Linked DNA regions of Gemmata palustris. The protein of the gene in region 2 interacts with the protein of the main gene of each other region in a pairwise test. Links are inferred from orthologs where the notes say so. Each region holds a gene or a part of one and is shown on either strand. Other genes may lie near its edges.

Region 1 (15,232 bases), 2.6 Mb from region 2 along the record:
GCGGCGTTCAGCGCGTAGAACCGCTGGCGCCCGGACCCGCGCACGTTCACCAGCCCCACTTCTCGCAACACGGCCAGGTGCTTGGACACCTGCGGTTGCGTGAGTTTGAGAGCCGCCACCAGGTCGTTCACCGACCGCTCGCCCCGCGCGAGCAGGTCGAGAATGTCCCGGCGCCGCGGTTCGGCGACCGCGTTGAACGCATCCGAGGTAGTGGGTGACCGGGCCATGAGGAATATATATTCCCATATCGGCATATCTCAAACTCAGTAGCTACTGCGAGTGCGCTTTTCTTGGCGTCGGGGGAAGGAGAATGCGATTCGTTCGCTACACGCGACCGGCGCGGGCGAGTTCCGACAAGAAATCCGTTCGCGGTTGGCTCACTGTTGCACTCGGTCCGCGGATCGGGTCGAATATGGCGACGCCAGCCTTCCGCCGAACTCGCCTCCTGTGACTCGTGCCCGCGAAGCACTCGCGTGAAGTGCTTTCCACCCGCCTGCTTTGACCGTTACGCGAGAAAATCCATGCCAGCCCCCACGCGCCGTCACGCGCTCGCGCACCTCAGCGCGGCAATCGCTCTCGGAGAGGCGACACTTTCGGCAGGTGCGAGTGACCCGAAGCCCGGAGGGACGCGCATCAAGATCGGGCAAATCGGCGTCGGGCACGCCCACGCGAGCAAGCTGTCGGTGTACCGTGCCTCGCCCGATTACGAAGTGGTCGGCGGCGTCGAGCCGGACGCGGAACTCCGCAAGCAAGCCGAGAATTCCCCGACCTATCGCGACCTGAAGTGGCTCACGCGCGAACAACTCCTCGAAACACCTGGGCTTCAAGCGGTGCTTGTGGAGACGCGCGTGCGCGACCTGCTCGACAACGCCGAAGCGTGCGTTTCTGCCGGGATGCACGTGCATATCGACAAGCCGGCCGGTGAATCGCTGCCGCAATTCAAACGCATCCTCAGCGCTGCAGCCAAGAAGAAGTTGCTCGTGCAAATGGGCTACATGTACCGCTACAGCCCGGCGGTCGTTCTGCTCCGCGAGTTCCTCAAGAAGGGCTGGCTCGGTGAGGTGTTCGAGGTCCACACCGTGATGAGCAAGGTTGTTGCGCCGGCCGAGCGGAAGCGGCTCGCCGAGTACCGCGGCGGGATCATGTTCGAGCTGGGCTGTCACGTCCTCGACTTGGTGATCGGCGTGTTGGGCAAACCGAAGGACGTCGCATCGTTCCCGCTGCACTCCTCAACGCTCGACGACAAACTTCTCGACAACACGCTCGCGGTACTGAGTTACCCGCGTGCGACCGCGAGCGTGAAGTCGAGCGCGATCGAGGTCGAGGGCGGCGACCGTCGGCACCTCGTGGTGTGCGGGACCGAGGGCACGTTCCACATTCAACCGCTCGACAACCCGGCCGCGCGCGTCTCGCTGTCGAAAGCACGCGGGGAGTACAAGAAGGGCACGCAGGACATCACGTTCCCGAAGTACACGCGGTACGTCGGTGACGCCGCGGACATGGCCCGCGTCATTCGCGGAGAGAAGGGCGCCGATTTCTCTTACGAACACGATTTGACCGTGCAGGAAACGCTCCTGCGCGCGAGCGGGCTCCCGCTGAAGGATTGACCGGCCCGGGTAGCGACTTCGTGAGTGGGAACAGCGTGCAGTCGGCTCGCCTTGGGTCATCAGTGAGGGTGCGGTCATGATGCGTCCGGTTCTGCTCCTGTACTTTGCGTTCGGCTTGCCCGGGTGCGGGGAACTGAAGCCGTCGACAAACTCCCCGGCCCCAATCGCACCTCCACCAACACTCCCAGAACCGGCCAAAGCTGGGGCGCTCTTCGCCGGGGTCGCGAAAGTCGAGATCACCAACAAGAAGATCCTTCCGCTCAACGATCCGCTATTCGTAAAGGCTCTCGTTCTCAAGAACGGCGCGACGACGGCGGTCCTCATCACCGTCGATGCCGTTGCCATCGGCGAGATTGGTCACATCGGCAACGACTACCTCGGTAACGTGCGCGCCCGGGTTCAGAAGGAACTGAAGATCGCGCCCGAATACGTAACGATTAACGCGAGTCACTGCCACGGGATCGTCTGCGCTGATGTCGGTGAGAAGACGTTCGAGGCCGTGAAGATCGCGACCGAGAACATGGTTCCGGTGAACGTCGGTGGGGGCGTGGGGAGCGAGTCCCGCGTGTCGGAGAACCGCCGACTCAAACTGAAGAGCGGCAAAGAAGTGGACGTTCGACACGCCTACGCACTTCCCCCTGATGAGGAGGTGGCGAGTGTCGGTCCCATCGATCCGCAGATCGGAATCCTGCGCCTGGACAAGAAGGACGGGCAGACGCTCGCGGTGGTGTACAACTTCGCGTGCCACCCGATCATGGGCGTTCTGGGGGATGGGAACACCGCGGACATTGTTGGTTTCGCGTCGAAGGTGATCGAGGACAATCTGCGTGCGGGCGCGGTCGCCCTGTTCGTCCAGGGGTGCGGCGGGGACATCAACCCGGTGCGGTACAAGGACGTCCACCAGCCGCGCCATGCCGAACCACTGGGCGACATGCTCGGTCTCAGCGCGCTCCAGGCGATCCGGAAGATCACGTGCCGCGCCGATGCGCCGTTGAAGGTACTCAACGAGACGATCCAGCTCCCGCGTGCGGACCATTCTGAGCGCATCGAAGCGCTGATCGCGGAACAAGCGCGCTTGGTGAAGTCGCTCCAGGGAACGAGCCTGAACTTCAAGACGTTCCTCGAACTGGCGGGGAAGTACAACCTGTCGAAGGAGTTCCCCTCATACTCCTCGCACCTCTACCTCACGGAGAAGGCCCAGGGGCGCTCCGACCTGCTCAAGCTCGACGACACGAACCGGAGGAACCTGCGCGCGTACCTCAGCAACATCGAAGTGATGGAGCAGATCACGCGCGTGCAAACCAACCTCGCGCTCCTTCAGAAGCACCAGGCTGCGAACCTCGCGGCCGGGCGCAAGCCGCTCGAAGTGGAAATGACCGCCTTGTGCGTCGGCGACTTCATACTCGTCACCTTCCCCGGCGAACTGACGGTCGAGATCGGGCTGAACGTCAAGAAAACCTCGCCGCACAAGTCGACGTTCGTGGCCGGTTACACGAACGGGTACATCTACTACACCCCCACGGCGCAACAGCTTCGGAACGTGGGCGGCGCCCAGGAAGACAGCGATTGTCGGCTCGCCCCCGAATGGGAACAGCTCTTCTACGCCAAAGTCACGGAACTGCTGAAGAAACTGTGACACGAGAAAGGACCACATGCTCACGCGACGAGATTTCCTGGGTGCGGTCGGGGCCAGTGCTCTCGGTGCCGGCGCCTTCAGTGCGGACCCGGGTCCGCGGAAGAAAATGGCGGTCGTCACGACCGAGTGGCGTGACCGGTCGCACGCCTGGCACATGGCGGAGCGGTTCCTGGCCGGTTACCCCATCAAGGGGAAGTGGCGCCGGCCGGCGATTGACGTGGTGGCCGCGTATGTCGATCAGTTCCCGAAGAACGACCTGAGCCGGGACCGCGCCCGCGAATCCGGGTTCACGATCTACAAGTCCGTCGCCGAAGCCCTGCGCTGCGGAACGGACAAGCTCGCGGTCGATGCGGTGCTGATTATCGGCGAGCACGGGGACTACCCGGACAACGAGTTCGGGCAGAAGAAGTACCCGCGCTACGAGTTCTTCAAGCAGGTCGCGGAGGTCTTCAAAAAGGACGGCCGCGCTGCGCCCGTGTTCAACGACAAGCACCTCTCGTGGAAGTTCGCGTGGGCGAAGGAGATGGTCGATACGGCGCGCGAACTCAAGTTCCCGTTCCTCGCCGGATCGTCGCTCCCGGTGACGTGGCGCATGCCGGCGGTCGATATGCCGCTCGGGGCCGAGGTCGAAGAAGTGATGTGCGTGGCGATGGGCGGCGTGGACAGTTACGACTTCCACGCGCTCGAGGTGATTCAGTGCATGGCCGAGCGGCGGAAGGGCGGCGAAACGGGTGTGGTTGCGCTCCAGGCGCTGCGCGGCGACTCGGTTTGGAACGCGCTGGAAGCCGGTTCGTGGAAGGCGGGCGGGTGGAACCCGCAACTGTTCGATGCCTGCCTCTGCCGCAGTCAGACGCTCGCGCAAGCGCCGACGTACAGTCACCGGTTCCCGACCGTGAAGCAGATGCGCGAGTGGGTGAAGGTGCCCGTCGCTTATCGTTTCGAGTACGCCGACGGACTGAAGGCCACGATGCTCCTGATGAACGGGCTCGTCGGCGATTTCACGTTCGCCGCGCGCGTGAGGGGAGAGGCCGAACCGCTCTCGACGCTGTTTTATCTTCCGCCGAACCCCAACGTCGTCTATTCGGCCGCGCTCATGTCGAAGGTCGAAGAGACGTTCCTGACCGGGCGGGCGCCGTACCCGGTCGAGCGGACGCTGCTCACATCGGGGCTGGTCGAAGCCGGCACGCACTCGCTTTCCAAGGGGCAGAAGCGCCTGGAAACGCCGCACCTCGCGGTGCGGTACCAGGCCCCGCGCGAATCCACGTTCTGGAAAGATTGAACCACGGAGGTCCGCCATGATCCGCAGCGCGAGCGCCAGAATGTTCGTGAGCCTGCTCGGTGGGATATTCACACTGACGCACTGCGTACCCGCACGCGGTGCGGAGCCCGCGGTTCCGCTCATCGGGTACACGGAGCTCAAAACGAACCTCCCCGGCGGTCGGCACGCGAACGTGCGCACGATGCGCGCCGCGGTCGTCAAAGCCGACGGCACGGGTCCGCGCCTGGTCGCTGAAGAACTGGCGAAGGAACCCGACACCTGGACCCAGTTCGCGGGCTGGGCGCCGGACGGTAAGGCCGCAATCATCGGCGCCGGCTGGCAGTCGCCCGAAAATGCGAAATGGGAAGACGAGAACAAACAATTCCGCATGGAAGAGGGCAAGTGGAAGCTCGATTCGTGCTTGCTCGATCTCGCTTCGGGGAAAGTCGCGAACGTGACGGGAGTGGATCGCGTCAGCCACTACAACGGCGGGCTGTTCTTCCTCCCGGACGGGCGCGGGCTCGGTTTCACGCCGCTCATTAAGGGCGTCTCAAAGCCCTATCTCATGGACCCGGACGGGCGCAACAAGCGCGACGTGTCGGGGAAGGGCGGTGGGTTCGCTTACGGGTACAGCGCGTCGCCCGACGGCAAGTTCATCTGCTACCACGAGAACTACCAGCTCCACGTTTCCGACGCGGACGGCGCGAACAAGAAGCACATCAAGACGGGCCACGCATTCGACTTCGCCCCGAAGTGGGCGCCGGACGGGAAGTGGCTGCTCTTCGTGAGCGGCGAGCACTACAACTGCCACCCGCACATTGTGCGGCCCGACGGCACCGGGCTGAAGAAGCTCGCCGATCGCGGTGGGTATCGGGGCGTGATCGAGTTCCTGGACGTGTTCGATTTCCACGGCGGCAGCAGCGATACGCCGGTGTGGTCCGTTGACGGCGCGCTGGTCTATTTCACGGCGAAGGTCGGCAAGAGCGTGGAGCTGTTCCAGACGACACTCGACGGCACGGCCACGCAACTCACCAAGTCCGCCGACGGTTCTTTACACTACCACCCGCAGCCGTCGCCGGACGGGAAGTGGATCATCTACGGCTCGATGCGGGACGGGGTTCGCAACATTTACGTCATGAACCTGTCCGATCGAACCGAAAAGCGGATCACAGGTTTGAAGGCCGGCGCCGGCGCCATGTGGCCCCACTGGCAACCGGTCGGCGCCGGGCGGTAAGCTCTCCCAGGTGAAACGATGTCGAATACCAGTTCCGAGATTCGGTACCAAGTTCGTGATCTGATCGAGTACGCCACCGCACTTTTTGCCGCGGCCGGCTGTGACGGCGACAAGCCGGCCGCCATCGCCGCGGGGCTGGTCGAGGCCGATTTACTCGGCCACACCACGCACGGGTTGCAACTGGCCCCCACTTACCTCGGCGAATTGGAATCCGGAGGGATGATCCCACGCGGCGAACCGGAGGTGGTCGCGGATCGCGGTGCAACCGTGACCTGGGACGGGCGCCGGCTCCCGGGTGTGTGGCTCACCGCGAAGGCCGTGGACCTCGCGGTGGAACGCGCGCCGACCTACGGGGTCGCGACGATCGTCATTCGGCGGAGTCACCACATCGGTTGTTTGGCCGCGTTCCTTCAGCGTGCGACCGATCGCGGGCTGATGATTACGATCGCCAGTTCCGACCCTGCCGTGGCCAGTGTCGCTCCATTTGGCGGGCGAAAAGCGGTGTTCACCCCGGATCCGTTCGCGGTCGGCATCCCGACCGATGCTGACCCGATCCTGATCGACATTAGTGCGTCGATCACCACGAACGGAATGGCGGGTCGGCTCCGGCGCGAGGGGAAGACGTTCCCCGGTGCGTGGGCGCTCGATGCCGCGGGCGCGCCGACCGATGACCCGAACGCCCTGTTCTCCGACCCGCCGGGTTCGCTTCTTCCGCTCGGGGGAGCCGAATACGGGCACAAGGGTTTCGGGCTGGCGCTGATGGTCGAGGCTCTCACGCAAGGGCTGAGCGGCTTCGGCCGGGCCGAGGCGCCGACGCAGTGGGGTGCATCGGTGTTCGTCCAGGTGATCGACCCCACCGCGTTCGGTGGACGTGATGCGTTTCAGCACGAAACCGGGTGGCTCGCGAATGCGTGCCGCGACAGCCCGCCGGTCCCCGGGGTCGATGCGGTCCGCGTACCGGGCCAGCGCGGTCTCGCGCACAAGAAACGCGCACTGGCAGAAGGCGTTGTGCTCTATCCCGGCATTGCGGACGCCCTCGCCCCGCACGCGACACGCCTCCGCGTAACGCCCCCGCGCCCAATTGGGGCGTAAATCGTGCCGTATTTGCGTTATTTGCGCGGGCACTTGTTTCGGCGGATACCAGCCTTCCAGCCCGATGCGCCCCACCAGTTTCGGAGCTGTTGACAGGCGGGCGGAGGGAAGTGGCGCGAGAACTTCAAACTGATGCGCCCGCCCTGGCGCACCACGGCCCAAACGGTCCCCGTGGCGATGCGGTGTTCGGACGCGACCTCTTGGACCCGCTGGAGGAACGGCGCGGTCACGGTTCCCGTAGCGGACCGTGCTTCACCGCGTGTAATGCGGACCGCGAAGTACGGGGCCGGCTGACCCGCACGCCAGAGGCCCCAAACGACCGCTCCGACGATAACGAGCACCAGACCCTGGGCGAACAGTTCCATGCGGCCCCCGAACGCGGCTCAACCGACCTCGGGTGTGAATGTTAAGCCGAATCGGACGGGAGTTCAACAGTTCGATGACTCGGGCGCTCGTGCGGTGCCCGGCCCGGCTCATATGCCGCCGTCGCCCATGTTGACGTCGGCGATGTAGCTCTCGTAGCGGTTGTACTCTTTCCGCCACGTGAGCGTGATTTCGCCCGTCGGTCCGTTGCGCTGCTTCGCGATAATCACCTCGAGGACGTTGTCTTCCTGGCCCTCGAACTTGCCCGGGCGGTGCAGCATCATACAGGTGTCGGCGTCCTGCTCGATCGAGCCCGATTCGCGGAGGTCCGAGAGCCGCGGCTTGTGGTCCTGGCGGTCCTCGGACGCCCGGTTCACCTGGGCGAGCGCGATCACCGGGATTTTCAGCTCGCGCGCGAGGAACTTCAGCCGGCGGCTGATCTGCGCGACCTGCTCCTGGCGCGGGTCGCGGCGGTTCTCCGGCTCGATGAGCTGCAGGTAGTCGATCACGATGAGCTTCAGCCCGCCGTCCCGTTCGTGCTTCTTCTGCAGCCGCCGGGCGCTGGCCGCGATCTGGATCATCGTGCGGCTCGGCGTGTCGTCGATGTAGAGCCGGCACCGGCGGAGGATGTCGCCCGCGTCCATCAGTTTCTGGAGGTCGTCCGAGTTGAGGTGTCCCTTGCGCACGTTGTGGCTGCCCACGCGCGACTGGCAGCACAAGAGGCGCTCGGCCAGTTCGATCCGGGCCATTTCGAGGCTGAAGAACATCACCACCGGCGACTGACCTGATGAGACCCCTTCGACGATGATGTTTCTGACGACGTTCAGTGCGAATGCCGTCTTACCGACGGACGGGCGCGCGGCGATGATGACGAGTTCGGTGTTGTGCAGGCCCGCGGTCATGTTGTCGAGGTCGACGTAGCCACTGGGCAGCCCGCTGATCGCGAGGTTGTCCTGGCCGATGCGCGAGTCGAGCCGGTCGAACGCTTCCTTGACCACGGTCGAGAGCACCGCCGTTTCGCCCACCATCCCCTGCTTCGCCACCTCCATGATCTTGCGCTCGGCCTGCGCCACCAGTTCGTCGCCCGACTGTGTGCGGTCGTAGGCGTCGCGCAGGATCTCGTTGCTGGCGTGGATCAGCCCCCGCACCATTGCGGTGTCCTTAACGAGTTTCGCGTGGTACTCGGCGTTGGCCCCGGTCGGCACCGCCTCCCACAACTCGACCAGGTACGCCTGTCCGCCCACGTCTTCGAGCTGCTTGTTCTTTCGGAGCCGGTCGTACAGCAGCACGAGGTCGATGGGTTGCGCGTCGGTCGCGAGGTCGCACAGCGCCTGATAGATCTTCTGGTGCGCGTCGAAGTAAAAGTTGTCCGTGACGATGTGCTGTTGCACGGTCGGCAGCGTGTCGGGGTCGCGCAGGATGCCGCCGAGGACGCCGCGTTCGGCGTCGCGGTTCTGGGGCGGGAGGCGGTCGGTCAATTGTTGATCGTTGGACATTGCGAGTAGCTCACGACTTACGGCGAATCAGGCGCGCGGGCTCGGGAGCACGCACTCGGGGTCAGCGCGATTGATAACGGACGGCGCGGAAAAATGGAAGGCCGCCGCCGCTGGGTTGGGAAAGGGATGGTCGCGGCGCGGAATGGGTCGTCGGGGCGGGGCCGGAAAGTACGGGAAGGGCGCTTCCGCGGGTGCGCGATTACTCGGCACCCAGTGCTTCGATCCGCGCCCACAGATCATCCGGCACGGGCATCACGGAGAGTCGCGCCTGCTTCACGAGTTCCCACGAGGCAAACGCCTTGTCCGCTTTGATCGTGGCGAGCGTAACGGGTGAAGCGAGCTTGCGAAGTGGTTTGACCGTCACCGCGACGCACTTCCCGGCGGGGTCGGCCGGGTCCGGGGTCGGGTCGGCGGTCACCTCCATCACGCCCACAACCGACTTCAACTTGCCGGTCGCGTAGAAGAACACGTGATCGCCCTTCTTCACCGCGCGCAAGTGCTTCTGCGCGAGCGCGTTGGCCACGCCGCTCCAGGTGGTGGAGCCGTCGCGCGCGAGGTCCGCGAAGCTGTACGCCTCCGGTTCTTCCTTGAACAGCCAGCGTGCCATGAATTGAGCGCCTCGCGGAGCAAGAACGGGTGTCCGGTTGCGTAGAATTGGGTGGCGTGGTCCCGGCTGTTCGCTTCTGTGCTTTCACACCATGAGGGCCGGGGCCACGTCGCAAATCAGGTCAAGCGGAAAAACCCCCAGAGCCTTGTAAACGTAGTGTTTACAGCGCCCCGGGGTCCGTTGCAAGCAATTACTTTCTCCGCATCCGTGCGTAGGCAATTCGGGAGTCCGGTGGGGTTAACGGGAGTAAACGGGAGGGCGACTGGTGTCCATACTGTGGACACCAGTCAGAGTAGAGTCAGCTCTTCTTCTTGCGGGGGATTTTGGCCATGTTGAACGGCTCGACTTTCAGGAACTCGGGCACGTGGTTCGGGCGACAGTTCACCATCAGGTCAACGATGTCGTAGAGGGCACTGCTGACCGATATGCGTTCGTCCTCGGCGAGCGCGCGGGCGAGTTCGGAGTCTTGGTTGTTGAGTTGCGCCTCGACGTGTTCGATCTCTCCGAGCGTGCGCGCCAGCCAGCCCGTGAGCCGGTCGCGGAGCCAGGCGCTCTCCTTCTCCTGGTGCTTCTCGATCGCGAGGTTCTTCCAGTAGCTGAGATCGCTCAGGATGTCGTCGGCGTCAACGACGTCCGGTGCGCGGAGCTTCTTGAGCTTGGTCTTCCGTGTGTCAGCCATGCTTGTCCCTCAACATGCGTGGTGATGGGAGAGTGAACTTAACCGCAACGTCGCGGTCGAGTTCGCCGTCAATGAATCAAGCCAGTTCGATGACGAGAGGTCCGACCTGCAGCACGCGCAGGGCCGCCTCGTTGCTGTGGTGGAAGCACCAGCCGGCGCGCTTCAGAGTGACCGTGAACCATTCCGAGCGGATGAGCGCAAGCACGTGAAAGCCTCCGGGAGCAAGCGGCCAATTGGCCGCTTGCTCGGTCCTGGGAACCTTCTGCAAATTTGCGGAAGGTTTAGATGCGGTTGGCTTTGACCAATTCGTGAATGCTGGCGAGGTGTTTACAGCGGCCCGTCGAGTAGAACCCTTTACACTCACAGTGGCCGACGCCGTCACTGCCGATGAAGCAGGCGTAGCGGTCCTCGGTGACGTCGGTGCCCGGGGTCTTCTTGAACAGCATGAACCCGCGGCCACAGTCGCAGGGGAATTCCTCGACGTCGTAGATGGCGAACGACCGGGTGCCCATGATGGTGAGCGTGCCGGATGAGTTGGTGAAGTCCGTGCTCCCGGACGTGAAGATGAAACTGCCGTGCTTTTCGCTCTTGGTCGGCTCGAGAAGTTCTGTAAAAGTGGTCATTGCTCAGCTCCTGGTCAAATCAGGGGTTGGGAAGCGACCTGCATCAAGGACAAGTTGATGCAGGTCGCGTCATTTACTCACGCCAGTTTCAGTTCGCCCGTCTCCGGCTCGGCCCCGATCTCCGCTTCCAACTCGACCGGCTGGGGCAGCGGCACCTTCACCGTGATCTTCACCAGCCGCGACGCCTGGCCCGCGGGGGCCTGCAGTTCCTCGGCGTCCTTCGACACCTCGAACTCACCGTCACCGTTCACCATCACCCACACCTCGATGTCGATCAGTTCCATTTCCGTCTCCCGTTGGTGTCTCGTTCGCGTCACACCGGCATCTTACCATACGCGTCATACGTGTCAACTAAATCTTTTCAGAAATACGAGTCATCAATACTTGGCACGTAGAGAGGCGTGGGGCATACTGAGGTAGTTCCAAAAGCGGAAGGGATTTACAATGCTCGGCATGGCGACAAAGAAAGATGCGGCCAGCGCTGACGATGACGCGAAGCCAATCAGTTACCGCCCCTCCGCGGATGTGGGTGCGGCAATGCGGAAATACCGCGACCAGTTCAAAGCGAAGCCCACGAAGACCGCGGTGATTGAGAGGGCCCTTCGCGAGTTTTTCAAGGCGGAAGGGATCGAGATCGACCTCGAGCAGAGTGACGATTAAACCCGGCCGTCGAGAGGATGAAATGATGACGCCTTTTCAGGAAGCGGCAGCCCGTGTTTACGGCCATGCCACGCGAGTGGAGTCCGCAATTCAAGCGAGCCCGGCGCGTACCGACGCCGAAATAGCGTCGGAGACTGGTCTCAAGCCCGGTTTCGTCCGTATGATCCGGTCCGACAAATGGAAGTCGGTCGTGAAGAAGAAGTTCAAGGCGTAACCGAACTCCCACGTGGCGAGCGGCCCTAGCGCTTCGCTAAGATGCCTGCGAGTGATCCTCGCGGGCTCTTTCACGTTGGAGCGGTCTCATGCGCGCTGTCGTCGTCCTGACGCTGTTTCTGAGCCTGTCCACGGGGTGCAACAAAGAGGGCGGCCCGACGGTGTATCGCGACCCGGTACTGCCCGGCAAGGGGCCCGCGGCAGTTGAGCCCCACTCCGATGGCAAGGTTCCTCCTCCCCACGAACCCTCGAAGAAACTCACTCTGAAGGAGGCTCGCGAGAAGATCGTTCAGAGTGCCGGCAACGAGGGGCTGAAGCGCGACGAGGTGAAGAAACTCCTGGGCGCACCCGACGAGACGCAGGAGAGTAAGTTCGGTCCCAACAAGTTCTTCTCGGACGTGTGGATCTACCGCAACCAGACGGTGATTTGGGACGGTGCCTCAGAGAAGTTCTACCCCCTCATCCGCATCACGTTCATTCGCAACGTGGACCGCCCCGCCCAGGAACTGCGCATCGACTGACGCACATCACGCGGGCAGTCTCACGGGCGTGAGCACCTGGAGTTGCCCGCCCGCCAGTCGCACGTTGAACCCGGAATCCGCCCTCCAGAGGTCGAGCCGGTACGTGCTGAAGGCGAGGGCGCTGGTCTGCGCGCGGGTGAGCGCGACCGTCAGCGTGTACGCCCCGTCCGTGTCGGGACCGCCCACGGTGACGTTCGTGGTGGAGATGAGAGGCGGGTCCTGTTCCACGTACTGCGAAACCGTAACGACGAGTGCCCAGCCCGTGGGGTCGGTCGTGCCCGCGCCCGTGAGGACGATGGGCGCATCCTCGCCGCGGTAGATGGACCAACTCTGGCTCTGTGCTCCACACATGTTCTGACACCTCACGACAGCTTGCGGTAGCCCATCCAAGTGGCGGTTTGGTTCCCGCTCACGAGATCTTCCAGTACCGCAACCGGGTGACAGACGAGTTGCTGTACCCGTCGATGATCGACGTTCCAAAGTTCGGCCCGCGGAACACTTCGAGGCGGATCGTCTTGGCGCCGGCTGCCGTGTGGTTGAAGCCGAACGTTGTGGTGGCGCGAACAACGGCAACGGTGGTTTGGGGCTGAATCAGGAAGGCGATCGACGGGTCGGCCGGGTTCAGGTCGGAGTTATTGGTCACGTCCCACAGGCGCGCGGCGATGTAACTCGTGGCGCCGACCACGGACACGCCGCCGCGAGCCGTGGCCGTGCATTCCAGCGAGTACGTGCCGGCGCTCGGTAGCGAGATGCTGAGCGTCGAATCGAACCACGTGAAGTCCGCGGTGATGGTGTAAAGGGAGAGAGTCGACTCGCCGTACACCGGCGTGGGCGCGCTGCCCCCCGGCTCGTACTGGAACTCGTAACACACTTGGCCGCCCACCGACCCCGCCTGCCGCGCGAGCACGATCGTACCCGTGGGCACGTCGGCGTTGTTCACCTCGCGGGCCGGCGCCACGGTTGTCGTGCCCCGGAGCGGCGAGATCGGCGCCTGGAAATCCCCCGTGGTGTAGTTCCGCTCGCGCTGTTCCCAGGCGTAGTAGATGCGCCCGCTCACCGTGGCCTTCGCGGTGAGTTCGATGGGCATCAGGGCTTGTAGCGCGGCGATCGGTCCCAACGGGTTCATATCGGCCCTGCCGGTTGCGAGAGCATCGGGTCGGTGAAAAACAACTGGAACGGGAACGACTCGAACGTGGCCTTCTTCACGGGCTCCGTCGCGCCCTCGCCCACCGCGTAGTAGAACTTCCGGTCCGCGAAGTTCGGCAAGCAGTTATGGCCCGCCGCGACGTTGTTCTTGTTCGTCAGGAGCGCGTGCGAGGATTGCGGCACGTCGGTGCCCACTCGCGCCGTGTGGAGGAACCGCAGCTTTACGTTACAGAGCAGGTTCTGGTCCAGCCCCACCGCGAGCGCGTTCAACAGTTTCTGGATCTTCGGCGACGCGGGGAGGTAGCTCGTGGGCGTCGCGCCGAGGTACAGGAGCGAGCCCGCCGCGTAGCCGTTCCAGTCGCTCTGGTTCACGGTGCTGACGAAGCGCGTGAGGTAGCTGCGCTGGGTCCCGAAGTCGAGCAGGTAGCGGTACGGCACCTGGTACCACGTGATTTCGATGACGCTGTTCTGCAGGCTCATGAACACGGTGTTCGGGTACGGGAACGAGTCGGGATCGGCTGCGGTGTCTGTCCGGAACGTCATCATCCCCGTCGTCGCGTTCGCGAAGTCGTTGGATGGCACCCGGGTCGTGCTCGTGAACCGCCGCCACTCGTCGGCGTACAGGTAGCTCACGCTCGTCCCGTCGGGCTTGAAGTACGTGCCGTTGGTGACGTTGATCTTCTCGTTGGGGAGCAGGAAGTACGGGCGCTTGGCGAACCGCACCTTGTAGTCGTACTGGGCGTACAGCGGGAACTGGTCCGTCACAGGCGGCAACCCGAACACCTGCACCGAGGTGCCCGGGAACTGCTGGCCCACGCCCACCATGCCCGTGACGCCGGCGGCGCTCAGCTCAGGGCGGAACGGGTGAACCGGCGGGAGTGTGCGGTCGATCTTGCCCGCGTTGTTCGTCCCGCTGCCGACGACCTTGGGTTCCAGGTTGTTCACCCCGCCCGTGAAGTAGTCGAACACGGAGGAGATTGCCGCCACGGTTGGGGGGGTGTCGCTCGCCGCCGGCGGGTACCGGTACGGGACCTCCGCGCCGCCCTCCTCCTGGGTGATGGCGGTGACCATCCCGCCGCCGCCGTTGTCCGTCAGTTCCAGCAGGTTCAGAGCCATCAGTTGCCCCCTAATGCGGTGTGGGTGCGCCGGTTGAACCAGGCGCGCCCGTCGCGGTACAGGTCGCCCACCGCGGTGAGCGCCTTATCGCCCAGTCCCGCAGACTCGTCGCGCACGAATGCCAGTCCCTGACCCGCGGGGCTGCGCTGGAACTCCGCGGCCGCGGCCGCCCGGATGCCGTCCCGGACGCCGTCGGAAATGATCTGGGGCAGGTTCTTGATCGGCTCCTTCTGGATCTCGCCCACGGTCTTGAAGATGTCTTCCAGGAACTCGGTTTCGCTCTTCTGCGTGTTCCCGGCCCCGGCGGTCGCGGCGAAGGCGCGCTCGCTCATCTTCCGGGCGATGTCCTCGATACCGCTGACCCCCGCATCCGTGGGTGCCGCCAGGAGCCCGCGCTTCGGGTTCTTGCGGCTCTCGATGGCGTCCCCGAGCGAGTCCCGGAACTTCTTCAAGGCGTCGGCCCCGCCCAGCGCCCCGATGAGGCGCGCGGTGAGGATGGTGACCGCGGTGATGAGGCGTTTGAGCCCGTCCGCGTAGCTATTCGACAACGTGACCCACAGTTGAATCGCCCCGCCGAACTCGACGGCGACGGCGACCACGGACGCGATCACTTCCAGGAGCGCCCCCCAGGCAGCCATGTTACTTTCGATCGTCCCGACGAGCGGGGTCAGTACCTTCGCGAACCCTTCCATCACTCGCGCCACGGTCCGCACCGCGCCGAGGAACACGCCGGACACCGCGGCGCTGATGCGCTCCACGAGGGGGCGCAGCATCTGGATGGACGGCAGAAGAATCCCCGCCCAGTCGCGGACCGCCTTGGTCGCGTACTGGACGATCGGCACCAGCCCGTACCCGATCGTGGCGCGCAGGTTCTGTACCTCGCGCTCGTACTGTTCGACGAGGTACGGGTTCAGTGCCCGGACGAACGAGGCGGCGACTTTGACGATGCTCGCCAGCGCGAGGGGCAGCGCCGTGACCGCC
Region 2 (15,139 bases):
CCCGCGCGATCGGGCCGACGTTCAGCGCGAACGCGCGGACGCGCACGCTCGATTGGGCGAGGTCCACTTCGATCGCGCGCTAATGGGTGCGGCCGCCAGGGATTACGAGGACGGGATTCGGGTGCTCGATGAATTGATGGTGGTCGACCCTCAGAACGCGGGCGCGGGCGCCGATCGCGCGCTCCTGTACGGCCGACTCGGGCTGGTTCAGATCCGCACCGGCGACATCGTGCGCGCGCTCGATAACGGCAAAAAGAGCAAGGAGGGGTGCCAGGCCCTCGAAACGATCGACCCCAAATCGGCGAAGGCCCAGCGCGACCTCGCGCTCGCCCGGCGGTGCTACGGCGACGCGCTCCTCGCCGGGGGTTACGCGAAAGACGCCCTTGTGGAGTACGAGGCGTCGTTCGCGCTGCTGACGGCGCTTCAAGAACTCGATCAAGAGAGCGCGGCGGCCAAGCTCGAACGCGCGCACGGGTGGCAGCACATCGGCGACTGTAAACTCGCCCTCAAAGACCCGAAAGGGGCCGTGAGCGCGTTTCAAGCGTGTGTGGAGATTTTCGCGAAGGCGGAGGCCAAGGACGGTGAATCGGCGAGTTTAAAGCGCGATCTCGCGGTGGGGCTGTACAAGCAGGCGGACGCGCACTGCGCCGAGGGGAAGCCCGCGCCGGCCAACCAGCTCGCGAGCCGCGCCACGAAGATGCTCGTGGCCCTGGCCGCTGCCAACAAGGGCAGCGCACAGGCCCAGCGCGACATCGCCCTGGCTTACGGCAAGTGGGGCCAGGTGCTCGCGAACGACGGGCACCCCACCGGCGCCCTGATCGTGTGGCAGAACTCGCTCGACCGGTTCCAGAAACTCGCGCGACTCGACAAGGAGAACGTCCAGGCAAAGGAAGAAGAGGCCAGCGCGTGGGAGCGGCTCGCCGGGTTCTACGCGACCCTCGGTAACAGCACCCAGGCGCTTGCGTCCGCGCGGCACGCGATCGCGCTGTGGGTCGCGCTCAAGAACAACGCGGACTCGCGCACCAAAGCGGGCCAGCGCCGACTCGCTCTCGCACTGATCCGGTGCGGCGACATCAACACCGAGGTTCGGCAACTGTCTGCCGCGAAGGACTGGTACGAGCAAGCACGGGACGAGGTGAAGCGGATGAAGGACGATCCGCTACTCGGGCCGGTCGTCGAACTCGCGAACGAAAAGCTGGTGTTCCTCGAAGCCGTGAAGGTCGGTCTGAGCAACCCCAAGAACTTGGCCGACAAGAAGTACGACGCCACGCGGGTCGCCGCGCTGCGGATGGTCGCCTCGCTCGAAATTCGTGCGGACCACCCGCCCGAAGCGGCCAACGTTGCCTATGAACTGGAGCGCGTCGCGAAGACCCCCGAGGATCTGTTCGCGGTCGCCCACACGTTCGCCGGGTGCGCGGCCGCGACGCGGGGAACGGACTCGGCCAAGATCAGCGACGCGAAGAAAGCCGTCGCCGCGCTGCGTAAGGCGATCGACGCGGGCTTCCGTGACGCGGACGCGCTGACCACTCCGGAATGGGACGCCGTGAACCGCCGCGATCCGGACTTCTCCAAAGTGCGAAGCGAGCTCATCCAGCGCCGGAGCGCCTCGAACAACTGACCGTGCGACATTTCTTGGAACCGCGGGCGCCGTGCCCGCATTCTTCTTTCGACGCGAAGAACGGTTCCCAGGAGAGCGGGTACGCCCTCCTGGGAACCGGAAATCCGTTGCGCAGGTGCCCTTGTTTCGCCGCCGGCGCGTCGGTAAAAGGGCGCTGCCGGGTGAAAGATACGCGCGGACGGTGTGTACGATTTGTGTGCCCGGTGGCGCCGGTGTTGACCGGTTCCGTTGCATCGCCTCCGAACGCAGTGCGGTATCCGCCGCGTGGGAATTGAACGTTCCACTCGCTCCGTCACGTGCGGCACGGTTGAAACTGCCCGTGAGCGCGCTGCGAACAATTGCCGGGTCCGCTTCGCGTGTCGAACTTCCGCCGCTCGAAGGTGAACCGCTGTTTTGTGTCACGTCGATGGGTACGAGGGAGCGACAGTGGAAACCGAACCGGTCGTTCACGGGGTGGCACTCGTTCGGGCAGAAGTAGCACGGTCGGGTGGACCCGCAGTTACCACTGGCGCGGTCCGCGAACCGCGGCGCAGTGGTGAACCCGTTCATCGAGTAGGCGATTCCACCGGACCCGAGCCGGTCAACCGATTGCCCGTCATGGCCATCACACACAGCCACAAACTCGTTCTCCCCGCCGACGCGAACCACCACGGCACGCTGTACGCGGGCGCGATGCTCCGGCTCGTGCTCGAAGCGGGCTACGCGACCGCGTGGAAGCACATTGGCCCGGAAGCGAACCTCGTGCTGCGGCGCGTGCTGAACATGGAGTGCCTGCGCCCGGTGCCGGTGGGCATCGTGGTGGAGATCCAGGGTGCCGTACTGCACCGAACGGCAGCCTATTTGGTGTGCGGACTGGTGGGCGCCCCGTGGGACGATAACGGCCCGTGGGCGGAAGCGCTCTTCGGCTTCGCCCAGGTGAACCCGGACGGTAAACTCACGCACTTTCCCGAACGGCTCCCGGCCGTGAGCACGCCCACGGGCGCGGTCTGGGAGCGCCTGGAGCGCCGCATGAACAAGTTCCTGCGGCTCCGGTGAGAAGACTCACTTCCCCAACTTGTTGCGGAAGAAGTCCATCGTCCGCTTCAACCCCTCGTCGCGGCCGACCTTCGGTTCCCAGCCCAGAAGATGCCGCGCGCGGGTGATGTCCGGCTGACGCACCTTCGGGTCGTCCTGTGGCAGCGGTTTGAACACAATTTCGCTCTTGCTGCCCGCGAGCTTCCGAATCTCCTCTGCGAACTCCAAAATGGTGATTTCGGCCGGGTTGCCGAGGTTCACCGGGTCGTGGAAGTCCGTGAACAGCAACCGCCAGATCCCCTCGACCAAGTCGGACACGTACTGAAAGCTCCGCGTCTGTCCCCCGGCGCCGTACACGGTGATCGGCTCGCCCATCAGCGCCTGGTACATGAAGTTCGGCAGCACGCGCCCGTCGTTGAGCCGCATGCGCTCGCCATACGTGTTGAAGATGCGAATGATGTGCGTGTTCACGCCGTGGGCGCGGTGGTAGGCCATCGTGATGGATTCGGCGAACCGCTTCGCTTCGTCGTAGCACCCGCGCACGCCGATCGGGTTCACGTTGCCCCAATAGCTCTCCTTCTGCGGGTGCTCGAGCGGGTCGCCGTACACCTCGCTGGTGCTGGCGAGCAGGTAGCGCGCGCCGTGCGTCTTGGCGAGACCGAGCGTGTTGTGCGTGCCCAGCGAGCCGACCTTCAGCGTCGGGATCGGGTGCTCGAGGTAATCGACCGGGCTGGCGGGGCTGGCGAAGTGCAGAACGTTATCGAGCTTCTGCTTCACTTTCAGCGGCGCGGAGATGTCGTGCCCGATGAACCGGAACCGCGGGTTCGTGCGGAACGGGTCGAGGTTCGCGAGGTCGCCGGTAATCATGTTGTCCACGGCGATGACTTCGTGCCCCTCGGCGAGGAACCGTTCGCACAGGTGAGACCCGATGAACCCGGCTCCGCCGGTGATGAGCGTGCGCACGCGCGCCTCCGTTGTGATGCGTGATGGGCGGTCGGTCGGGGTTGGGATACCGACGCACAACACGCGCCGCAAGGGGCCGGCGGACTGCGGCCGAAATGGGGTAAAGCAGAACTAGTGCCGGACTCGCCAACGTGCGGCACCCACAGCACATTCCACCGGTAACAGGTTCGTCTCGCGGCGAACTGCGTCGTTCGGCTACCATGCGGCCGGAGGGTTCCCGATGTCGCGTGCCGCGCTGTCGATCGCTCTGCTGTTTCTCGCACAAATCGCGTCCGCGGCCGACCTGCCGCCGGGCGCCGTCGCGCGCCTGGGCGACGACCGCTTCCGCGCCGGTGGGGTGGTTACGCACCTCGCCCTTTCGCCCGATGGTAAGCAGTTTGTTACGGTGAGAGAGGCCGGAATCGGGTTACTGGCAGTGACAACGTGGGACGCGAGCACCGGAAAGCCGATCCGCGAACAGAAAGTGAACAGCGAATTGTTCCGGGGGTTGGTGTGGGGAAAAGGCGGCGCGTTCGCTGTTGTGTGCCGCGCCGAACCGGGGCCGAAAAATGGGACCGGCGAGCTGTTCCCGGACGATTTCCGCGTGTGGGACTTCACTGATCCGAAAATTGTTCCGCCGCCCGTAATATCGGTCACTCCTTATTTTGAATTGGGTGATTGGCTCAACGTGGTGCGTCCGAAACACGGCCCCGAGTACACCGACTTCGAGTTCAGCGCCGACGGCACGCGGGGTGCGGCGCGGTGGAAGTCCGCAGACGGGCGGCACGCGGTTCACGTGTTTGAACTGAAATCGGCGCCCACTGCAGCCAAACTCACACGAATTGGCGCGATCGATCTCGGTGCAGAAGGAGCCGACGCGGTACACCTCTCTGCGGACGGCAAGAAGATCGTCACGTTCCGCGCGCTTGCGAACCCCGGTACCCGGGAATGCACCGCGACCGTGTGGGACGTGGCCACGGGCAGGCCGGGGAAGCCGGTACGAGCGCCGGGCGCAAATCGCCTCATGCTCGCGCCCGACGCCAGCGCGATCGTCGTGTATACGGCTGAACAAGAAGAATGGGGCTTCGATCTGTTCGATTTTGCGACCGGCAAGCGCCGCGCGCTGACCCGGTGGCGGTACACGGCAGCTCAACTTGACGGCGGGCCGGACGACAGGGGCGCGTTCGTGTTCGCTCCGAGCGGGTGCGAGGTGTTCGTCGCCATCGACCGCCAGACGTTCGTCATCGACCTGAAAACCGGGAAGGAACTCGGCCGGCTCGAAGGGCACGCCGATGCGCCGCGCGCGGTTGCGGTGTCGGCCGATGGCGCCACGATTGCGACCGCGGATTGTTACGGGTTGGTCCGGCTGTGGGGCGCGAATACACTGCGCCCCTTTGAAGAAGTAACCGGGCACCGGGCGCCGGTCGAGCACGCGGAACTGTCGCCCGATGGCAAACGCCTTCTGACGTGGGCCGAAGACGAAACCGTGCGGCTGTGGGACGTTGCGACAGGAAAGGAACTGCGCGCGTTTGCCGGCGCACCGGGACTATTCGATACGAACCGTTACCTCAACCGACCGACGTTTACGCCGGACGGGACGACGGTGCTTTACAGCACGAAAACCCACTTGGTCGCGCGCGATTTGCTCGCCAGTTTGGAAGTGCCGCTGCCCGGCGGCATGGCGGAACTAGAACCGCACTTCGTCGTGTTCGCTCCCGACGGCAAAGCAGCGCTGACATGGACCGGGAACCCGAAATACCTCACAGTATGGGACTGGCCGAGTGGCAAGAAGCGGTTTGCCTTGGAAGGGCTATTAAGTGAGGGTACGCCCGGGTTCACATTCGACGGCGCTGCAGTATTTGCGGACGGCTGTTCGCCGCAGTGCTGGGACGCGAAAACTGGCAAGGAGCTAACTACCGCATGGAAGGACGCCCCCAACCGACCCCTCACGTTGCTCTCACTGCGCCCGAACCCGCGGTTATTAATCGATCGGTCCCTCAAGGGGTTGCGCACCCTGGAAGCCGGAACCGGCCGGCTAATGTCGGAGGTACATACTGTTCGGGACGAGTATGACGGGAGCCAAGGCGATCCGCGCGGTGTCGCGCTGGCACCAAGTACCGGTCAATACGCCTGGTTATGGAACCTGGATGAGCCGGACGTCCTTCATTTGAGCGAAACCGTCACTAGCGAACTTCGCCGCACGTTGCAGGGACACCGCGGCGAAGTTCGCGTACTCGGGTTCACCCCCGACGGGACGAAGCTCCTCACCGCGGGCGGGGATCACACCGTTCTCGTGTGGGACGTGCGGCTCCAGTCCGTGCCGTTGCCGGACGCGCTCAAGAAAGAAACGAGCGCAGCGAAGTTATGGGACACGCTCACAGCCCCCAACGCAAAAGATGCGTACCTCGCGATGGCGCGCCTCGCCCGCGAACCGGAGGCGGCGGTTAAGATCGTGAGGATGCGCCTCAAACCGGCCGCAAGGGGGGAGCGCGAAACCGATGAGAGCAAGGTCACCGATTGCCGCGCGATCGAGTTACTCGAAGCGCTTGGCACTGACAGTTCGCGCACGCTGTTGAAGGAGTTGGCCGCCGGTCACGCGGGAGCGTTCCGCACTCAGGAAGCAAAGCGCGCGATCGGGCGATGGGAGAAAAAGTAGCGGGCCGCTCAGCGCTGCAGTTCGCGCTCGATGCGGTCGACCAGTTCCTTCACCGACCATTCGCGGTCGCCGATGGCCACGCTCGCGTTCTTGTCGAGCCAGGCCCGCACCTTCTTCTCCGCCGCCACCGCCGTGCTGTGCGTCTTCGCGCCGAAGTGCTTGCTCACTTCGCCATAGGTCGCGGCCGTGTGCTTGCGGGACAGGTAAATCGCGATCATGCGCGGGTGACTGACGGCCCAGGTGCGGGCCTTTGATTGCAGCGTACCCGCGGCGAGCCGGAGCGTCGTACACACGGCCGCGTCCACGTCCGCAACGGTAACCACCCGCACCGCGTGCCGGAGCAGGTCGCCGAGCGCTTCACGGGCCGTCGCCATGTCTGCCGGGCGCCCGGTCACCTTCGCATAGTGGCGCACGCTGTTCACCGCGCCCTCGAGTTCCCGCACGTTCCCGCGGAGCGTGTTCGCGAGCGCCTTCAGCACGGCGTCGGGAATCATCGGCCCGGGGCCGCACGACTTCTTGCGGAGGATTTCGAGCCGCGTCTCCGGGTCCGGGGGCATCAGGCCCCACACCGCGCCGCCGAGGAGCCGGTCGAGCAACTCCGGCATCAGTTCGTCGGCCAGGCGCGGGTGGCAATCCATTGTCACCACGACCTGCCGACCATCGGCCACGAGCGCATCGAACGTGTGGAGGAACTCTTCCTGCGTGGCCTTCTTGGTCGCGAGGAAGTGCAGATCGTCGAGGAGCAGCGTGCTGCACTCGCGGAACTGGCGCCGGAACGCGGACATCTTGCCGAGCCGCGACGCCTGCACGAACCGCGTGGTGAACTCTTCCGCGGTTACGTAGCACGGGCGCTGATCGCTCTGCCGCTTCATCCCCGCGTAGATGCCTTCGAGGAGGTGCGTCTTACCGGTCCCGACCGGGCCGTGAACCACGAGCGGGTTCGCCCCCTGCCCCGGTTCTTCGATCACGCTGAGCGCTGAAGCGTGCGCGACGCGGTTACACGGGCCGCTGACGAAGTCCGCGAGCGACTTCCACCGGCGCCCGGTGCGCTGCGACGAGATCGGCCGAGCGAGGGCTTCCGCTTCCGGATCGGGGCGCTTGACCTTCGGCTTCGGTTGCGAGACCGGGTCGCCGAACAAGTCGACTTGGGGAATCGCGGGGTGCGGAGCGCGGAGGGCAGATTTGGAAGCAGAATCCGCGGCTTTCTTGTCTTCGCTCCGCGCGGCCCCACGATCCCGGTTCTCGCTCTTCTTGTCTTCGCTCCGCGCTCCGTTTTCCTCGCTCCGCGTTTCTTCGAGGGGGAGGTTGTCCACAGCCCACCGCAGAGTCGTGTCCGCGCCGTAGACTTCGGCGACCGCCGCTTTCACGGCCGTGCCGAATGTGTGCTCGAGCCACTCCTGCATGTGCTGGTTCCGGGTCGCGACGACGATCCGGCCGCCGAGCGGGACGAACGTCGCGTTCCCCTGGAACCAGAGGTTGAAGCGCGCGGCCCCGACGCGGGACGAGACCGCGTCGGCCAGGGCTTGCACGGACGGTCCCGTCCGCACGGGGGCGGCCGAAACCGGCGTGTCCTGGTATGCGAGAGCACGAGTAGCGAGTCGGGGTGGCACAGACAAACTCCCCGGTGCGATTCTGAGTTCCTTTCAATATCTGCGCCCCGAGCCCCGCGCCTACGCGCAGGAAGGTCGGTAAGTGGCGGTATCCGGGAACGGGGCTTGGCGCGGCCGGCAGAGTCACGCGCGCCGGGTATGCGCGCAGTAATCGCGCCAGAAGGCGCAATATGGCGCCGTTTGGCGCAAGTGCCCCAGTTGAAAGCGCGAAGGTGTACTTGAACGAAATCAGAGTGAAGTTAGATGCTCCACGACGCGAGCCAAACCTCGCGCCGATCGTACTCGGCGAACCCGTGCCGTGCGTAGAGGCGCATGGCCGGTGCGTTCCGGGCATCGACGGATACGTTCAGCGGGCCGGAGTACGCAACCGAGGTGATAACAAAGTTCAATAATTCCGAACCGAATCCGCGCCCGCGCTTCGTGGGTTCGATGCCCAGGTACGTCAAATCAATCGCCCCCTCCGCGCCCGGTTCGATGATCGCCAAGCCGACGTGCTCGTCGCCCCGCGTCGCGAGATACCATTCGGAATGAGGGGTCTCGGCGAAGCCCCGCATGATCTCGGCGGCGGTTCGCGGGCGGTTCAGCTCGGGGCAGTCGAGGCTGTCTATGTGTGTGGCGAGGAGCGTGTCTTCCATGTGATCGACGAGCGGGGGCGCACTGAACGCGAACGTTAACCGAGGGGTTGGTTGCGCCGAGCTTTTTGTTCGGGTGCCCGAGTGCCGCAAGAACACCAACTGCGTGGTGTGTTTGAAACCGTGGCGCTCGAGTGGGGCCATTTCGTCGCGTTCGTTCTGGGCGGCAAACGCCTGGCAAACCTTCACGCCGCGTTCGCGGAGCCACGCGCACGCGGCGGCCGTAACTGCGTCCTCGAATTGTCGGGAATGACCGCGCGGTGGTAACGCGATTCCGAGTGCTCCCGGTAGCGTTTGAACGAGGGCCGCCGCCCGTAGTCGCCCGCTTTCTCGTGCGACAAAAATGCGCGACGCTTCGCCGTCCGAAAGGAGCCGGTCGTGACAGCGCTCCACGAACTGATCGCGGTCTGCGGCACCAGATCGGGCGAACAACAGCCGGCACGCGGGCAACAGTTCGTGTGGCGCGGCCTGCGACACGTCGAAACGTGACATGGGCAACTCGGACTCAATTCACACAATCGGAACAGTCGATTAAGATGATTACATCGTACCTTATGGACGGACCTCGCACATGGTTGTGCCAACTCCTCACCCCACAGTTTCCACAGTGGATACCGGCATTCGCGTCATTACCGAGCCGTCGGTGTACGTTCTCGGCAAGCAAACGGTGGACGACGCCGAACTCGATCGCTTCCTCGCGGACCACGGCGTGAGCTGGGAGAGCGACAGCGAGGTCGCCGGCGAGGTGCTCACCGAAACGGCCGGGCGCGTGTGCTACATGAGCTTCGCGAAGCCCCGCCCGGGCGGGAACGCGGCGTACCTCACGCACATCAAGGAAGTCGGCCACGGCAGCGTGCTCGAGCACGCCGTGTGGAACTTGCTCCTCACGGGGGTGTCGCGTTCGCTCACGCACGAACTGGTGCGGCACCGCGCGGGGTTCGGGTTCTCGCAACTTTCACAGCGCTATGTGGATGAGTCGGTGGCCGAGTACGTCGAGCCGGACATCATCGCGAACGACCCCGAGTTGCACGCGATCTGGCTCGAAACCGTGAAGCAGTCGCACGCGGCCTACGTCAAACTGGCCGAAGCGCTGAACACGAAACTGGCCGATCCCGCAGCGGCCACGGCTGCAATGCTCCCACCCGATTCGGACCGCACCACCCGGCGCAAGACCGCGCGCCAAGCCGCACGCAGCGTGCTGCCGAACGCGACCGAGACGAAGATTTTCATCACCGCCAACGCCCGCGCGCTGCGGCACTTCTTCGAGCAACGCGGGTCCGCGTTCGCCGAACCCGAGATTCGCAAGCTCGCGGGGGCGGTCCTCGACGTGCTCCAGAAGGACGCGCCTAACCTCTTTGGCGATTACCAGAAAGTTCCGCTGCCCGACGGCACCTTTGAACTCACCACACAGTTTAAGAAGGTGTAGAGGAAGATTTATGGTCTGACTTCTGCTCATTGATAAACGAAGTCAAATCTTCTTCCGATAGGATTTGTACCACAGCGAGATCGGCCAGTTGCCAGCGGATTGCCTCTCGCTGTGTTTTGTTTCCCTTGTTCAGATTCGTGATTCCTGCGTGCCCTTCCCACCCGGTGCGGGTTTCTGGAACGCGATCACCAGCTTCCGTCAGCCGGGTCGCACGCTCCCATTCAACTTCAAGTGGCGGCGTTTGCGGGAACTTCTCTACCGCCGGTGCGATGACAGTGCGAATTTGGTCGATCTTCAGGAATAACACCCAGCGACGTTTTAAATTCGCACCAACTAAAATCCAGGCTTGAGCTACACTGGTCAATGGTTCAAGCCAGACGGAAAGGCGCGGGACGATTTGCTTCTCGTCTTCGGATGACAACTTAAAGAAAGACGGGATCGCCTTCCCTTCTTGAACTCGTCGAAGTGCTTCGGGACTGAGATTGTCGAGCTTGGGTTCATTGCCCATGCGGATAGCGCGTATCCCTCCAGGCACGGGAGTCCCGTCCAGGCCAGGAATAATTGGTTCGGGCTGGGCGTCCGACGGCATCAGTGTTTGCTCGCTACGAGGCGCTCTAAATAGCGAACGATGCGCAAGGGCAATACGTCGTCGGTTGGGTTATCACCGCCCCACACTTCGCCGGTGGTCTTGTTCCGGTAGAACCAGTGGCACGCACCTTCGACCGGAATTTCGACCGACATCTGATGCGCCCCGATCTCCCAGAAATACTCGACAGGTCCATCGGTAATTGCGGCAGCTGCCGGAACGGGCAATGCACCTTCCAAAGAGATCCAAGCAACATGCCAGACAACTTTGGCCCGGTGCGCGAGTGCGGGCGACACGACCGCATCGGTCGCCATGCGCTTCAAGTACGCGAGGTGTTCATCTATCTTGCCTTGGTCGTCCGCGCGCGCGTTCGTGCGACAAAACTGGAATCGCGAAGCCCCCTTAGCTCCGCGCACGACTCGGAATTTTTTCTCTCGGATAGGTTCAGAACTGTGCCGCGACCGGTCCGAGAGGGCGAAAGTGAGATTGTCCTGCCGGGGCCAAGTATTCATGGAGCTTCTCCATCCGGGAACAAACGATCGAACTGTTGATACATGACCTCTGGAGCAGTTGCAAAGAACAGGTCGAGTGTCTCCCGAGAGTAGTCAACAGGGTAATCATCATCGTGTCGATTGTCTGGGCTTCGGTACTTTAATTGAACCCCAATATCTTCGGGCGGCTCGTAGTTTACCATGCGCCCCATCGTGAGCTCGCACGTTACCGGGAACAGCCCCGGCAATTCCGTTTGCGAGTCGCCACGAATTTCAAACTCTTGGGACGCGGCAAAGAACCCGTTCAAGGAGCGAGTTAACCCCAGCTGATCTATCAGACGAGTCGTGGAAGATTCCTCCCAAAGAAGCCAAGTCATTTCAAACCACAAGGAGCACGCTCGTTGCTTGTGAAAGTCTAAGATCAGCGAGAGGAGATCGACCGCCCAGTTCACGCGCTCGGGTATCCATTTCTTTCCCGGACCAGATTCGGCGGGAAAACCGCATTCAACCTTCGCCCTGATGTGATCGACCGTAAGAAATCCCACGCTCCCAAACATGATTTGGAACTCATCCGAGTAGGATTGCTTCCGTCGGGTAAAACCTAACTCGGTGATGTCGTCGATACGGTCGCCGTAGTGATTGAGCAGACGGGCGGCGAGCTTACTTCTCGAGGCGCTCAAATTGAAGCCGACGGCGGTCGCTTCAAACGCAATCGGCATGAATTCACTTGCCTTGAGCACGGTTTCTGCACCTCGCTTTGAGCTTCTCAACTCATTTTACCAAGAACAAGGGCAGCGCTCACCTTTCTTCGGTCCAAATGGCTCGCGACCGGCTACAATCCGCCTCGTGCCACCTTTCCGCACGAGGTTTACCCGATGGTTCGCTTGCTCGCTTCGGCCGCGTTTGTGTCTGCATTTGTTGTCGGACTCGCACCTACTCCACCCACCCTCCGCGCCGCTGACCCCAAACTGGCCGCCGCATCGGGAGAGGGGGCGGCAAAAGACTTCTTCTTCAAACCGAACGACCGCATCGTCTTCCTCGGTGACAGCATCACCGCGCAGTACCAGTATTCGACCTACATCGAGCTGTACCTCACCACGCGGATGCCCAAGGGGAACTTCGCGTTCATCAACGCGGGCATCGGTGGCGACACCGCCAACGGCGGCGCGAACCGGTTTCAAACCCACGTTCTCGCCGAAAAACCCACAGCCATCACGATCAACTTCGGCATGAACGACGGCGGGTACGGCGCGTTCAATCCACAAACGAACAAGGTGTTCGTCGAGAAGACCGCGGCCATGCTCGACATGGCGAACAAGGCCGGGGCGCGTGTCGCGCTGCTCTCGCCCAACGCGGTGGACCGTCGCAACAAGAGCAACGGCAAGCAGTACGTCGAAACGCAGAAGGAGTTCTACGCGCCGCTCAAGGATCTCGCGGCCAAGCACAAGGTGAGCTTCGTCGATCAGTACGCACTCACGCGCGCCGCGACCGACAAAATGGAAGTGGACGACCCGGCGGCGAAGAAGGCCGTGCCGTACTACGACGGGTTCCACACCTCCCCTCCGGGCGGGATGCTCATGGCCCACGCCATCCTCACCGGCCTGAAGGCGCCGGCGCTCGTGAGCGACGTTTCAGTGGAAGTGAAGAGCTCGCAAGCGGCCGGTAAGGGATGCAAAGTGGACGGTCTGGAAGTCACGCCTACGAGCGTAGCCTTCACCCGCACCGACGATGCCCTGCCGCTCCCGGTCCAGAAGGACTGGCTGCCGATGCTGCCGTACACGAACGAACTCAAAGACCTGAACTACTACGGTCTGACCGTGCAAGGTTTGAAGGACGGCGACTACACCGTGAGCATCGACGGTACTGCGGTGGGCAAGTTCTCCGCGGCGGAACTGGGCAAGGGCGTGAACCTCGGTAACGTCACCACCGGCCCGGTGTGGGAGCAGAGCAACAAGGTGCTGCAAGCGATCAACGCGAAGAACGGCATCGTGGCGCAGCGGTTCTACGACGTGGTGATGTTCCAGTTCCCGAACAAGGAGTGGCTGAAGGATCTCGCCGAGACCGCGGCCGAGCGGCGGGCGAGTGAACTGAAGAAGCGGATGGAAAAGATCGATGCCGCGCAAGCCGAGATCTACAAGCTCGCCGCGCCCGTCGCCCGTAAGTTCGAGATCAAGCCGGCTCAGTGACCCACGACCTATGTCGTGCGCTCAACTACTGATCGGAACTGTTCGGCGCGCTGCGTAACCACAGCGCGCCGAACGTGACTTACCGCTTCACCCGCCAATCGACGCGCTCCTTGTAGGCCATCGTCTCGTCCACCAGCGCGAACAATTCAGGGTCGTAAGCCTTCAGCATCTCGCGCGTCGTGATGGGTCGGTCGGCCCCATTCGGAGCGACTCCGGTCCCGACCGCGTCGAAATACGCCTCCACGCCCGCGGTCCAATATTCGGCGCGGTCGCGTGCCGCCGCCGTGCCTTTCCACAACTTCTTGTCTTTGGCCGCGTCGAATAGTGTGGTGAGCTTCTTGTCGAACTCGATGTCCAGTCGCTTCACGCGCAGTTCGTACTGTTGCTTCTCGCGCCGGTTCTCGAACTCCGGGTCTGCCGGGCGCGTCGCGGTGACGTGGTACAGCCCCTTCGCGAACACGCTCACCACCATGCACTTCCCGGCGAACGGCTCGTCGGGCGCTTTGAGCACGCTCTCCTCCGGGACGACCATCAGCTTCAGCGCCGGCGCGTAGTCGAGGTACCGCACGAGATCGAGTTCCGTCTTGTTCTTCGCGCCGGCGAACTCGGGCAGGTCGCTCAGCTTCTCCGTGCGACCGAGGACCACGAGTCGCGCGCCGTCCGCGATCATCGCTTTCAGGATGTCGTGCCGGTACGCGAACATCTTGCGCACGGTATCGTTCGCCGCGAGCAGGGCCGCGTCGCTTACCTGTTTCGACCCCAGCACCGGGAACTCGCGGGCGAATGTGAACTTGGTGTAGTACCCGTCGAACTTGAACCGCGCGGGCGGGGCAATCACGCTCGGCTGCTTGCGCACCGGGGCGTACCGCCAGTCGGTCTCCGGCTTCAGGTTCATCGTCTTCCTCACGAGTTCGTAGCCGTCCGGGTCGTGCTGCTTCAGTTGCTCGCGCGTCGCGATCGGCCCGTGGTTCCAGTTGTTCACGCGGTTGCAGTCGAAGTAGCACTGCGCGATCTCGGCCCAATATTCTGCCGGGTTCGAGGCCGCGTAGGTGTTCTTCCACAAGCCCTTCTCCAGCGCACCCTTGTACGTTTCGCCCAGGCGGTTGCGCCAGCCCACGTCGACGCGCCCGAGGGCCGCATCAACCGTGTGCAGGAACTCGTGGACGCCGATGCTCTCGTCGTCGTACCGGTCGCCCGCGAGGTTCAACAGGTTCTCCTCGCCGAAGCTCGTGACCCCGAGCCCGCCGGTCCCGCGCACGCGCTCGTTCATGTACGCCGGGTTCGGGGTGTTCCGGTACTCCGGCATGTCGGTGTAGACTTGGTCCTTGCCGATGATGATGAGCCGCGTGCCGTGCTTCGCCATCGCTTCCAGTACGTCCGGGCGCCCCGCGAGCATGTGCGTGACGATGTGGTGCGTGCGCACGAGCGCCTCGTCCGCGACCTCGTTCGCCGCGAGGATCGACAGCCCGTTCATGTCGATGTGCTTCTTGTAGAACTTGCGGGCGGCCTCCTTGTCGCCCGCGCGGTACTTGTCGAACACCGCGTCCGGCGGCGCGGCCACCTTGGGCTGGGCCGAAGCACTGGTGAGAAAAAAGGTGACGGCGAGAAGCGCGAATAGCGCGCGGTAACGCATGTGCGGCTCCGGGAGCGAGTAGCGAAACGGTTCCCGGCTACGTTACGCGGGGCGCGCCCGCGACTCAAAGATTTTCGCCCGACTACCGACACTGCGTTCGGCCCCGCGCTGGGTTACAAATTTCTCCGCTCCCCAATTTCCGCGCGCGAACCACGAACCAACTTCAGCGGTCCTGTTCGCGAATTCTCACCCTTCGAGGGCACAATGGTGAACCGTCTCCCGGTCCGCAACGAGTACGGCTACCAGTGGATGATTACCGGGCCGAACAAGTACCAGGTGTGCGGGCGCACGGCCGACGTGCTCCCGGCCGGCGCGTACACCGTGTTCCTCGATAGTTGCGGGCAC

The links.
Region 1: the proteins of J8F10_RS25555 (region 2) and dnaB interact in binary tests that used the Escherichia coli proteins (3 or more experiments, as listed by UniProt). The link is inferred for Gemmata palustris from one-to-one orthologs.

What each region holds. Positions count from the first base shown.
Region 1 is NZ_JAGKQQ010000001.1:3,512,838-3,528,069, reverse strand. What follows is about bases 6,494-9,415. They hold dnaB (replicative DNA helicase), read right to left. Parts: upstream 8,687-9,415; coding sequence 7,301-8,686; downstream 6,494-7,300. Other genes in these bases: J8F10_RS14470 (EVE domain-containing protein), read right to left, coding at 8,886-9,293; J8F10_RS14480 (DUF3634 family protein), read right to left, coding at 6,845-7,192; J8F10_RS14485 (Ldh family oxidoreductase), read left to right, coding at 6,494-6,827. Also shown: J8F10_RS14510 (ArsR/SmtB family transcription factor), read right to left, coding at 1-227; J8F10_RS14505 (Gfo/Idh/MocA family protein), read left to right, coding at 522-1,607; J8F10_RS14500 (hypothetical protein), read left to right, coding at 1,684-3,243; J8F10_RS14495 (twin-arginine translocation signal domain-containing protein), read left to right, coding at 3,260-4,522; J8F10_RS14490 (PD40 domain-containing protein), read left to right, coding at 4,539-5,735; more of J8F10_RS14485, read left to right, coding at 5,754-6,493; J8F10_RS14465 (hypothetical protein), read right to left, coding at 9,592-9,972; J8F10_RS39870 (hypothetical protein), read right to left, coding at 10,049-10,177; J8F10_RS14460 (hypothetical protein), read right to left, coding at 10,254-10,595; J8F10_RS14455 (hypothetical protein), read right to left, coding at 10,673-10,879; J8F10_RS14450 (hypothetical protein), read left to right, coding at 11,049-11,255; J8F10_RS14445 (hypothetical protein), read left to right, coding at 11,278-11,469; J8F10_RS14440 (hypothetical protein), read left to right, coding at 11,558-11,989; J8F10_RS14435 (hypothetical protein), read right to left, coding at 11,996-12,340; J8F10_RS14430 (hypothetical protein), read right to left, coding at 12,399-13,115; J8F10_RS14425 (hypothetical protein), read right to left, coding at 13,112-14,251; J8F10_RS14420 (hypothetical protein), read right to left, coding at 14,251-15,232. UniProt on the Escherichia coli protein: The main replicative DNA helicase, it participates in initiation and elongation during chromosome replication. Travels ahead of the DNA replisome, separating dsDNA into templates for DNA synthesis.
Region 2 is NZ_JAGKQQ010000001.1:6,139,770-6,154,908, reverse strand. What follows is about bases 5,540-8,368. They hold J8F10_RS25555 (chromosomal replication initiator protein DnaA), read right to left. Parts: upstream 7,841-8,368; coding sequence 6,239-7,840; downstream 5,540-6,238. Other genes in these bases: J8F10_RS25550 (GNAT family N-acetyltransferase), read right to left, coding at 8,080-8,368; J8F10_RS25560 (WD40 repeat domain-containing protein), read left to right, coding at 5,540-6,230. Also shown: J8F10_RS25575 (serine/threonine-protein kinase), read left to right, coding at 1-1,618; J8F10_RS25570 (acyl-CoA thioesterase), read left to right, coding at 2,216-2,653; J8F10_RS25565 (UDP-glucuronic acid decarboxylase family protein), read right to left, coding at 2,660-3,595; more of J8F10_RS25560, read left to right, coding at 3,816-5,539; more of J8F10_RS25550, read right to left, coding at 8,369-8,964; thyX (FAD-dependent thymidylate synthase), read left to right, coding at 9,092-9,898; J8F10_RS25540 (hypothetical protein), read right to left, coding at 9,885-10,487; J8F10_RS25535 (hypothetical protein), read right to left, coding at 10,487-10,996; J8F10_RS25530 (hypothetical protein), read right to left, coding at 10,993-11,715; J8F10_RS25525 (SGNH/GDSL hydrolase family protein), read left to right, coding at 11,851-13,161; J8F10_RS25520 (hypothetical protein), read right to left, coding at 13,241-14,794; J8F10_RS25515 (AAA family ATPase), read left to right, coding at 14,999-15,139. UniProt on the Escherichia coli protein: Plays an essential in the initiation and regulation of chromosomal replication. Binds in an ATP-dependent fashion to the origin of replication (oriC) to initiate formation of the DNA replication initiation complex once per cell cycle.